One region of the Aeribacillus pallidus genome, then DNA from elsewhere that is predicted to be linked to it. Evidence: riboswitches for the same ligand, from Rfam matches in the RefSeq annotation. Region 1 holds a riboswitch; the other holds the start of a gene.

Region 1 (6,094 bases):
AAGGAATTTATTAGATAAAGAAGCTGAACGAAAAATTCACAAAGAAAAGCCGTCATATCATCAATGACGACTATTATATAGACATCTATACGTAAATTGAATCAAAAGACTAATATAACCCCAATATTAAAAATCCAAAACGGGTGGCGTGTTCAATTTCATCGGTAAAAGCTCTTAAAAATACATCTCGTACAGGTGGATTCTGAGTTAATAAATAACTATCTCGATAATCCTCATAAGCCTCCAGCTCGTCTTCATAAGCTTTTCTTAAACCTTCCTCATAGGATTGAAAAGTGTTTTTTTTAACCTGATATATTGGCTTCTTTCCTGTAAGGTCCGTGTAAAGTTTCGTGAATTCTTTTAAATGGATTTTTTCATCTTCTAATGCATGTAGAATGTCTTCTCGATGCTTTTTATTTGGTGCAAACTGCACAAGTCGAGTGTAAAAATCGATGGCCGCAGCTTCGCCTTTTATAGCGTCGAGTATAGCATTGAAAATTTGTTGACATTTTCCTCCGTTATTTCTTTCAAGATAGACATTTTGGTCATTTTGAATGACACCGTAAAAATTAGGATGGTTAACATATCTATATGGATGATAAAAGAACAAAGCGTTCACCCTTTCTAATCACATGAAATGATTTTTTTAAACTAAATAAGTATTTATTAAAAAATGAATTAGATTAAAGCTGTCCAATGAACGGGACTGTTCTGTAAAATTAGTCAATTGACAACTTAATAGGTTGAACCAACGTTTTCTCAATACCTAAGGCAATTTCGAGGTCTTTGGCGTGTTTTTGTTCAGTAACAACAATATCCCTGATTTTTTGTGCTGAGTCATACATCCCAAGCGCTTCAAATTGGTAGATTCGTTGCAAATAGCGGCTGATGGCATCGTATTTCCCCTGTAAGACTTGACGTAACATTTCTTTATGATCCATAGGTGTAGATACCGAGGCTACTTGTGTGGTTGGAATACCTCCAAGATACTGAATCAGCTCAGTTAAAACGTGAGCATGACCAATTTCGTCTTTTGAATGTTCTTCTAATTCTTCAGCAATTGAATAAAAAACAGTCCCTTTAAGCTTGCTGGTATGTTGGGCATATTGAATCCCAGCTGCATATTCCCATGCTAAATCGAGATTAAGTCCATGAATAATTTGTTCTAACGCTTTTTGATAATTCAAGTTCATTCACCCTTTCGATAATCCTCGATACATTTTATTCAATCTAGGCGAATGTGACACAAATGACGTCACGCATAACCGTTTGTTCCATTAGGAATGTTTGTAAATGGATATAAATGGTTTAAAATAAACCTATCAAGTAGAAAGGGGCTGAAATGATGAACGACAACCGTAAGCCTAATCGCCTAATCAATTCGAAATCCCCATACTTATTACAACATGCTTACAATCCTGTAGAGTGGTATGAGTGGGAACCCGAAGCATTCGAAAGGGCAAAAAGGGAAAATAAACCTATTTTTTTAAGTATTGGATATAGTACGTGTCATTGGTGCCACGTAATGGAAAGAGAATCGTTTGAAGACGAAGAGGTCGCTAATCTGCTAAATAAAAACTTTGTTTCTATAAAAGTCGACCGTGAAGAGCGACCGGATATTGATTCGCTTTACATGCGAGTATGCCAGATGATGACGGGGCAAGGTGGTTGGCCGCTGACGGTATTTTTAACACCTGACAAAAAACCGTTTTATGCCGGCACGTATTTTCCAAAGCATAGTAAGTACGGCAGGCCGGGAATGCTCGATTTACTACCGCAAATTGCAAACGCGTACAAAAGTAATCCGCAACGCATTGATAAAATTACTTCCCAACTAACAGAAGCCCTACAAGAACGACCAGAAGCCCAAACTTCAAAAGGAATACAAGAAACGCATGTTCATGAGGCGTACAATGGACTATTACGCCAATTTGATGCCATTTACGGTGGATTTGGTCAACCACCTAAATTTCCGTTGGCGCATCAACATTTGTTTTTGATGAGATATTATTATTGGACCGGAAACAATCAAGCGCTGCAAATGGTCACAAAGACGCTTGATGCAATGTTGGATGGGGGCATTTATGATCAGCTCGGATCAGGATTTGCTCGTTATTCCGTTGACGGGAAGTGGTTGGTGCCTCATTTTGAGAAAATGCTGTACGATCAAGCGTTAATGTTATTTGCTTTAACAGAAGCATATCAAATAACGAAGAATGAACGGTATAAACAAGTCATTAAAGAGGTAGTTTCGTTTATACAACGGGAAATGACCGATACTCAAGGAGCCTTTTATTCCGCCATTGACGCTGACAGCGAGGGAGAAGAAGGAACGTACTACATTTGGTCGAAACAAGAAGTCATCGACCTTTTGGGACCGAAAGAGGGCGAAGTGTTTTGTGACGTCTTTAATATGACGGAACAAGGGAACTTCGAAGGAAAAAATATATTAAACTTGATTCGCACTTCGTTAGAAAAATTAGCGTCTAATCATAACATTTCCATCGATCAAGTAGAGAAAATTATACAGCAAGGAAAAAAGACCTTATTCGAACGACGACAACAACGTGTGTATCCGCATGTGGATGATAAAGTCTTAACATCATGGAATGGTCTCATGATTGCAGCACTTGCCAAAGCTGGTGCCGCATTAAAAGAAGCCACTTTTCTCCAAATGGCAAACCGTGCGCTTCAATTCATTGAACAACACTTGTGGACCGAATCGGGCTTAAAGGCACGTTACCGCGATGGAGAAGTCAAATACCAAGCATATCTTGACGATTACGCCTTTTTATTGTGGGCGTATGTTGAATTATTCCAAGCTGAAGGTCAGTCAACCTACCTTCACCAAGCTCTTAAGTTGTATCGAGAGATGATGAACCGCTTTTGGGACCCGAATGGAGGCTTTTATTTTACTGATGAAAACGGAGAACAACTACTCGTCCGGGAAAAGCAATGGTACGATGGAGCGATTCCATCTGGAAATGGCATCGCATCGTATCAGTTATGGCGTTTATATAAGCTTACAAATGATGAGCAAATGTTCACCACGGTTAAACAATTGTTACAAGCAGCAGCTAACGAAGTCACCCACTATCCTTCCGGTTATTTATGTACCGTTCAAACGGCCATGGCTCTTAGTCATGGTGGCGAGGAAGTAGTTGTTTCGGGCAAAGACGAACGAAAAGACGAAGAACTTTTTCAGTGGTTGCGGACGAGCTTTCTTCCGTTTACTGTTTTTCAAAAACAAGAAGACGTATCAAAGCAGTGGACCGTTCAAATTTGCCAACAATTTGTTTGTCAACAACCTGTTCATACCGTTGAGGAAGTAAAAAAATATTTTATAAAAAATGAAAAAAATGATTGACACTTTCGCCCATTGAAGGTAATATCTTCATAAAAACTGCATAAGCGTGCTGAACACTCTTATCGAGAGTTGGCGGAGGGAATTGGCCCGATGAAGCCGCAGCAACCGACCGTAATACCGCTGTGAGGCGGGGCACCTAATTTTTAGGGGCCGTGTATATTACACGAAGGCACGGTGCTAAATCCAACAGGAGCATATGAAAAGTTCCTGGGAGATAAGAGGTTTGAAGAATGTGTCCTTCATGCCTCTTTCTTTCGGAAAGAGGCATTTTTATATTTTGAAAGGGGGGTTTGGGAAAAGAACAAAAGCTATGTACTTCTACATAAAAAATAAATAAAGGGAGAGAGTGTGAAGCATGAAAAACATTCAATGGAAATGGCTACTTGTCTTTATTAGTGTTATCTGGTTAGTAAGTGGTTGTACAAACGAACAAGATCAAGTGAGTGCACCAGTAGAAGAAGAGAAGACTTCTGAAACGAAGACAACGAAAACAAGTTCGTCAAGCGAAATCCCGGCAGTGTTTGATCGTCCAATCAAAATCGCGTCTGTCAATCAATTGTCGATCGGGACCTTTACTTCACAATATATTCAAGGGATTAAAGAGCAAGTGGAAGCATTTGGTGGAGAGGTGCAATTTTACAATGCCGATAACGATTTAACGAAAATGGCTTCGCTACTAGATACTGCCATCAACCAGGGAGCGGATGCCATTTTAATTGACCATGGTCGTGCCGACGCTTTGGAAGCAGGTGTAAAAAAGCGCTTGAAAAAGGAATTCCAGTGGTTGCATTTGACAATGATTTGAATCTTCCTGGAGTAACGGTTATTGACCAAGATGATTATAGTTTGGCGTGGAATTCCCTACGGACGTTAGCTCAAGACTTAAATGGGAAAGGAAATATCGTTTATATTTGGGTAGCTGGCTATACGCCAATGGAAAGACGGAATGTGATCTATGAGGCGTTTAAACAAAGATATCCGAATATTCAAGAAATTGCACGATTCGGTACGGCATCTGCCAATACAGCGTTAGATACGCAAGCCCAAATGGAAGCAATTTTACAACAGTATCCAAATAAAGGAGACATCGATGCGGTATTTGCGACATGGGATGAGTTTGCCAAAGGAGCCGTTAAAGCAATCCAACAAGCTGGACGTGATGAGATTAAAGTATACGGCATCGATTTAAGCGATGAAGATTTACAATTGATCCAGCAGCCGAATTCTCCATGGGTAGCAACTACGGCGACAGACCCATCCGAAATAGGACGTATTCAAGTGCGGTTTGCTTATCAAAAGTTAGCAGGGGAAGAAACACCAGATATTTTCTCCGTTACCCCTTACTTAGTGCACAGGAACCAACTGCCTGAACAAACAGTGACGATGAATGACTTACACCAATACATCCCTGGTTGGGGGCAAGCTGAAGTAGCTGTTTCACCATGGATGAAAGCGTTGGAGGAGCGCGTTAAAAATGAGTAAGCTAGAGGTTCTGCAAGTTTGTAAGTCCTTTAATGGAGTTCCGATTTTACAAAATATCAATTTTTCAGTTAAAAGAGGGGAAATTCATGCGCTCATTGGGGCAAATGGTGCAGGAAAAAGTACATTAATGAAAATTTTAGCTGGTGATTACGAAAAAGATGCCGGAGAACTATGGATTGACGGGAGAAAAGTGCACTTTACATCACCCGAAGACGCTTTACAACATGGCGTTGGGATGGTCGTTCAAGAAGTCGATACCGCGCTTGTCCCAACGCTTTCAGTCACAGAAAACGTCTTGCTTCCGTTTCTTACATCGGCTTCCATGCTAATTCGTCCTACTCAATGGAACAAACGAGCAGCCCAACATTTAGATGAAGTGGGTGCATCGATTCAGGTAACGAAACAAGTTTCTGAGTGTACGATATACGAAAAACAACTCATTTTATTGGCTCGAGCGGTGGCTCAACGAACAAACTATTTAATTTTAGATGAGCCGACCGCTCCGTTATCTTCTTATGAAACGGAGAAGTTGTTCGAAGTGATATCACACTTAAAGGAAAAAGGTGTTGGTATCATATTTATTTCCCATCGGTTAAACGAAGTGAAGCGATTAGCCGATCGGGTTACCATTTTACGAGATGGAACTGTTGTTCAAACAGCCTCTACCTCTCAGCTTTCAATAGAGGAAATGATTGAGAAAATGGTGGGGAAGGTAGTAGGCCATAAAAGAAAAACGAAAGAAAAGAAAAAAGAAGTACTTCTATCTATTGATGACCTTTTTGTACCGTCGACCAGTCAAACAGTTCAACTTTCGGTCCATCAAGGGGAAGTCGTCTGTGTAGTCGGGCTCATCGGAGCGGGGAAAAGCGAAACCGCTCGGGCAATTGTCGGAGCGGATCGGGCGGTCGGCTCCATTCAACTATACGGAAACACGTATACCTTTTCTTCACCAGCTGATGCCATTCGTGCTGGCATCTGTCTAGTCCCTGAAGAACGCAGAAAAGAAGGGATTTGGATTGATGAATCGGTCATCCAAAATTTATCGATCCCACAATTGGCTTATGAAAAGAAATGGGTTATCCCTACGTTAAAAGAAAAAGAGGCGATCACCATCATCGAAAAATTACGAATTAGGGCTGCTTCCTTGTACGAGCCATTACGATATTTGAGCGGAGGAAATCAACAAAAGGTCGCGATTGGTAAATGGTTATCCATTCCTGCATCCGTTTACGTATTTGATGAGCC
Region 2 (6,094 bases), on a different contig from region 1:
GATGATGGATACAAGTGGCTCGATGGGCGTATGGGAAAAATATATGGCACGTAGCTTTTTCTTTTGGATGATACGGTTTTTACGGACGAAATACGAAACGGTTGAAATTGAGTTTATTGCTCATCACACGGATGCGAAAGTCGTGACAGAAGAAGAGTTTTTCTCAAAAGGAGAAAGTGGAGGAACGATTTGTTCATCTGCTTACCGAATGGCGCTTGAATTAATTCATGAAAAATACGACCCTAATCGTTATAACATCTATCCGTTTCATTTTTCAGATGGCGATAATTTAACATCGGATAACGCCCGGTGTGTAAAGTTAGTGGATGAAATTATGAAACATTCCAACATGTTCGGTTACGGTGAAGTGAATCAATATAACCGACACTCGACATTGATGCAAGCGTATAAAAACGTGAAAAATGAAAAATTTAAGTATTACATTTTAAAACAAAAAGCGGACGTCTTTCACGCAATGAAAAGATTTTTCAAAAAAGATGAATCCAAACAACCCGTTTAAAAATGAAAGGGAATACCTTTCTTTTTTTTGGGCTATTTTTGTTTAATACGTTAATGTGTAATAGAAATGGGGTTTTTTGCACTAGGAATTTAGTCTTTGATTTCAGGAAATATTGCTCATAAATTACAGAACACTGTGAAATCTGGCTGTTTTTATTTTTTTAGCATTGAAAAAAAGTATATGTTATAGAAAAATAGTTAAGATCATGCGTTTTTCTAAAAAACGTAGAGAATAGGAAGTTAGGGGGAACCATATTGAAAAAACTACACGTATTATTGATGGCAAGCCTGTTCGCGATATTACTTGTGGCTTGCGGACAAGAAAAAGTAGCGAACAAAGAAGATGGAAGTACAGGGGGAAAACTGACAGCTGAAGACATACTAATGAAGTCAACAGAAGAGATGGCAGATGTAAAAAGTTATGCGATGAATATTGATGCGAATATTGACATGAATATAGATGGTGAACAAATGTCCATGCCGATGCAAATGGAAGGAAGATATACGGTCGATCCGTTCATGGGACATACGACAACAACAACTGCTTTGGAAGGAGAGGAATTTGCCGTCGATTCGTACTTTGATGGGGAAGCGGTCTACATGGATTTAGGAGGCATGTGGGCTAAAATGACGTTTGATACAGAAGAGCTTCCTGAAGATATAAAAGCACAACTTCAAGGATACGATCCATCTCAAGAAATTGAAGAATTAAAAGCTGTCTCTGATTATATTGATCTAAAAGAACAAGAAGGACAATATATCATCACGATTGATAGTTCCAATGATACGGTGAAAAAATTCATTCTAGAAAAAATGAATAGTTTAAACGGCGACATGATGATAACACACGATTCCGAACAAGCATTAGAAGCCATGAACATTCAAAGTTTATCTTATAAAGTGATGGTTGATAAAAATACATTTTTAGTTAGTCAATTAGAAATGTCGATGTCCTTAACGATCAATGATGGAGAGATGCCGGTCGATATGAAAATGGACATGACAACAAAATACAACCAATATAACGAAATTGAATCCATTGTTGTACCTCAAGAAGCCATTGAGCAAGCAATCGAGATGGACGGAAGTGCGATGTAACGATATAAAAGAGGTTGGCTACTGGCCGGCCTCTTTTTTGTAATTATTTAATGGAACTGAAGGGATGGATTAATTGGTAAAAAAATTTATTCAATGAATTGATCAAAGTCGCATAAAATATTTTAGAAAATTCTGTATTTATTATTGACTAAAATTTAATATATTATAAACTTAATTTATATTAAATATTTACTATTTTGAAAAAATATAGAAGGTGGGAGGCGATTTCATGCGGATGTTCCGTACATACGTAGGTAGAATGGTTGCATTCATTACACTACTAGGTACTTCATTTACCCTTTTCCTTCCAAGTAGTGCATCTGCTTACAATACTTACAACGATCATGTTTTAAATGGAGGGGTTGGAAACTACGGTAACAATAAAAGGTATTATTATATCACTTCATCGGCAAGTAGTTATGAAAGTTTAATTGACCAAGCGATGAATGAATGGATTTATACAACGGAGCGTGTCGGAATTACCACCCCAATTTCATATCGTAAAACAACTACCATGTCTCAAAGTGTTATGGATATTTACGCAGGAAGTTATTACCCGAGTTATATGGGAGTGTTAGGAGAAACTGAATTTTGGAAATATGATACGAAGTTAGACCCTTATCAAGAAAATTGGGGCTGGAACAAAATTAAATTAAATAATCCTAACTTTAATAATCTAAATAGTACAGATAGGAAAGGAACTATTGCTCATGAAATGGGGCATGCTTTTGGATTAGCTCACAACAACTCAAATCCATATGCTATCATGTGTCAACTAGGTTATGGTAGAAAAGTAAGCAATTCACAAGCTGATGATCTCCATGGCATTAATTATCTGTACTAATTTGGAAAGGAAGTGGAAATATGAAAAAAACGCTCTTCGGTGTGATTGCCTTTATCATTTTAGGAACAACTTTTTATATAAATGAAAGTCATTTTAACATCCAAAATGAATCCCTAACCGTTTCTGCCAAATCGGTAGCGGTAGAGGAAAATAGACTAGAGGAAGTAACAAGAAATGAAAGGATCGAAGAAGTCGTGACAGAAGTGGATTTTGAGAAGATATATAACAATGTCGAGGAACTTATGGAAGATGCAACAGTCATTATTGAAGGAAAGGTTTTAGAAACAAGCTCTGTTCATCATGAAGTTGGGGAAGATCGTGTCGTATTTACGAAAGTAAATGTAAAAGTTTCAAAAGTATATACTGGAGATGTAAAAGCAGGACAAGAGCTTACGTTTATTGAACCTGGTGGAATGATTACAAAAGAAGCAGCAGGTGTTGGGAAAAAATTTAAAGATTATCCAAAAGAAAAATTAAAAGAAAAGGTGAAGGTTGTTTTTAATGGTGTACCCAATATGGAAAAAAATGATAAGGTGTTATTGTTTGGTGTGAAATCTGATTTTCCGTTATTGGAAGAAGAACATTATGGTATTTTAGGAGCTCATCAAGGAAAATTTAACATCAAAAACGGCAAGGCTGCTAGATATGTTCCTGACAGTATGGATAACTATTTATCGTTAGAGATGGATGAACTTGATGTTGATGAAAAAATAAAGAAATTATTGAAAGAAAAAGATAAGTAACACTTTAATGAGTAATAATTCCACCGTAATGAGGTGGATTTTTTTTGTTAGGCTCTATCCTAAAATAACTGTGGATAACTTTTGCTGTTATTTTATTCATCGATGTGCCAATGGCAATTGGCATGAATGTCTGTTAAACGATACTATTGATATTTATATATTACGCTTGTAGCGGACGCTTTCCGCGGGGAAGCCGCAGGCCGCTTCCCTCGCTACGCTCAAGTAAGGGTCCTTGCGGCTTCTTGTTCCCGCTGGAGTCGCCGCCTTTAAAAATAAAACAGCCTTTTGTTATATAAAGTACATTATTTGGACCGATTGAATTTTCTATGAAAACACGAAAAAAATATTTGACTTCTCTACTTAATCGTATTAAAGTAATAAAAGTGTAAGTTGAATAGTGGTAGTGTAAGTCTTCTTATCAAGAGAGATGGAGGGACTGGCCCGAAGAAGTCTCGGCAGCGGACTCATTTATTGAGTGCTGTGCCAAATCCAGCAAGCGGATGCTTGAAAGATAAGAAGAGTGTTACTTATGTATAAACATAAGGCCTCTTCTTATTAAAAAGAAGGGGCTTTTTTCATACCTATATTGGCCGAACACTTACATTTGAGACATACAAGATAGGAGTGAACAAGTTGGAAAAGAAGCAAGGAAGTGTGTTGGCGTTATTCCCGTTAGTGGTGTTTTTATCATTGTTCATTGGTTCAGGAGTAATGACTGGAGATTTTTATCAATTGCCGGTGTTAGTAGCGGCTTTACTTGCTAGTGCTGTGGCGTTAGTGATGAACCGAAAAGAATCGTTTGGTGTCAAAGTTGAGCGTTTTGCCAAGGGAGCTGGACACCCGGATATTATGATTATGGTGTTGATTTTCTTATTAGCCGGGGCTTTTTCTGCGACGGCTAAAGGAATGGGGGCTGTGGAATCAACGGTTAATTTAGCATTATCAGTATTGCCTCAAAATATTATCATCGCTGGATTGTTTGTAATAGCGGCCTTTATTTCGTTATCGATGGGGACATCGATGGGAACGATTGCTGCCCTTGCACCGATTGGCGTCGGTATAGGGGAGCAAACCGGGATTTCGTTATCCGTTGCGATGGCAGCGGTTGTAGGTGGTGCCATGTTTGGTGATAACTTGTCCATTATTTCCGATACAACAATTGCTGCCGTTCGTTCGCAACAAACGAAAATGAAAGACAAGTTTAAAACAAACTTTTTTATTGTGTTACCAGCAGCTATTGTGACGATTTTACTTTTCATTTTTGTCACAAGCAGTCAAGAAGTACAAGTGACCATCGGTGAATTCCAATGGGTTAAAGTGTTACCATATGTAGGTGTGCTGATTGCTGCGATTGCAGGTGTGAACGTCATCGCGGTGTTAGCCGGTGGGATCGTTCTTGCTGGAGCAATTGGCTTGGTCGATGGTAGTTATACATTGTCAACTTTTGTAGGCAAAGTGGCTGAAGGATTAAACGGCATGGCGGAAATCGTTATTTTAACGATGTTGATTGGTGGTATCGTAGAAATCATTAAACATAACGGTGGCATTCAATTTTTACTCAACCTGGTGTCTAAAAATGTCCGTTCGCCAAAAGGAGCTCAATTTAGTATCGCTGGTTTGGTGAGTGCGACCAATTTCGCGACAGCCAACAACACGATTTCTATCATTGTAGCGGGTCCGCTAGCAAAACAAATTGCAGATCAATACGACATTGATGCCCGAAAATCGGCAAGTATTTTAGACATTTTTTCTTGTGCCATTCAAGGAATCATTCCATACGGCGCACAGTTGTTAGTTGCTGCGCAAATGGCGTCGTTATCACCGCTTGAAATTATTCCGTTTTCGTTCTATCCGATGTTAATCGCTCTTTGCGGTGCTTTAGCGATTGTATTTAATTTTCCTTCTGTAAAGGCGAAACCCGTACAATCCACGAAAGAGGTATATTTAAATAACTAATGTGTAGCAAGGACTAATCTTCCTTTAAGTAGGGAGGTTAGTCTTTTTTTAACCTGTCTGAATGGGGAACGAACGTACTTCTAAACAAATCAATTGTCTAATAAACAGGAATTTTATATAATCTTATTAAACTTCCAAAAGTTAGGAGGTTAATAAATGATTCGCCGTATGACACAAAGAGATATCCCGGCTGTACAGCATGTAGCTAGAGAAAGTTGGCATGCTACTTATGCAGGGATCATTCCAAAACACGTGCAGGATGATTTTTTACATAACGCGTATTCTGATGAGCAAATGGTGCGAAGATTACAACATTCCCATCTTTGGGTGGCGGAAAAAGATGGGGAGGTTGTCGGTTATGCGAACTTTTCTCCTGTCACCGATGGAAAAGTCGAGCTCGGGGCGATTTATTTGTTACCAGCATACCAAGGACAAGGAATCGGAACGGCTTTATTAAATCGAGGATTACAAGAACTACTTGATGTAAAAGAGGTATGGGTGAACGTTGAAAAGCAAAATCGAATTGGCCGAACATTTTATGAAGCAAAAGGATTTCAATTGGTCAAAGAATTTACCGAAGATTTTGCCGGGCATCAATTGCAAACGATTCGAATGGTGCTTAAGGTAAATGAAAAAAAGAGCTGACCAATACAGCAGCTCTTTTTAATAGTACTTAAATTCACTTTTTACTTTTGCCGTAATGTCGAGCGTACCTGGTGAAATGGGCGTGATTTCTTCATAGGTATCGTAAGTGGCTGCTTTGACGAGTGTTAGGGGACGATCTTCTGTCAGCTCAGTGATGGAAATGGGTGTCTCATCTAACGTGACTCGAATGGCGGAAACAATCGCTCGAGCTTTTTTGAATGACTGATGAACTGCTTGTATGAGCGCTTGTTGATAGTACTGTTCCGGTTGGGAAACGAGAAATTGAATA

The links. Region 1 has a riboswitch for S-adenosylmethionine ahead of ABES52_RS06620 (sugar ABC transporter substrate-binding protein). Riboswitches for the same ligand answer to the same signal wherever they lie in the genome.
Region 2: it holds a riboswitch for S-adenosylmethionine, as region 1 does, so the genes downstream of both, ABES52_RS15980 (Na+/H+ antiporter NhaC family protein) here and ABES52_RS06620 (sugar ABC transporter substrate-binding protein) in region 1, are expected to answer to the same signal.

The regions. Positions count from the first base shown of each region.
Region 1 is NZ_JBCNBW010000027.1:28,456-34,549, reverse strand. It holds gene ABES52_RS06635 (ferritin family protein) at 110-610, opposite strand; gene ABES52_RS06630 (ferritin-like domain-containing protein) at 720-1,193, opposite strand; gene ABES52_RS06625 (thioredoxin domain-containing protein) at 1,346-3,367, shown strand; SAM riboswitch class I at 3,424-3,588, shown strand; partial or broken gene ABES52_RS06620 (sugar ABC transporter substrate-binding protein) at 3,723-4,849, shown strand; gene ABES52_RS06615 (sugar ABC transporter ATP-binding protein) at 4,842-6,094, shown strand, end outside.
Region 2 is NZ_JBCNBW010000081.1:1,546-7,639, forward strand. It holds gene yhbH (sporulation protein YhbH) at 1-520, shown strand, start outside; gene ABES52_RS15965 (DUF6612 family protein) at 775-1,617, shown strand; gene ABES52_RS15970 (matrixin family metalloprotease) at 1,847-2,461, shown strand; gene ABES52_RS15975 (hypothetical protein) at 2,482-3,204, shown strand; SAM riboswitch class I at 3,617-3,722, shown strand; gene ABES52_RS15980 (Na+/H+ antiporter NhaC family protein) at 3,838-5,160, shown strand; gene ABES52_RS15985 (GNAT family N-acetyltransferase) at 5,317-5,805, shown strand; gene ABES52_RS15990 (SIMPL domain-containing protein) at 5,824-6,094, opposite strand, start outside.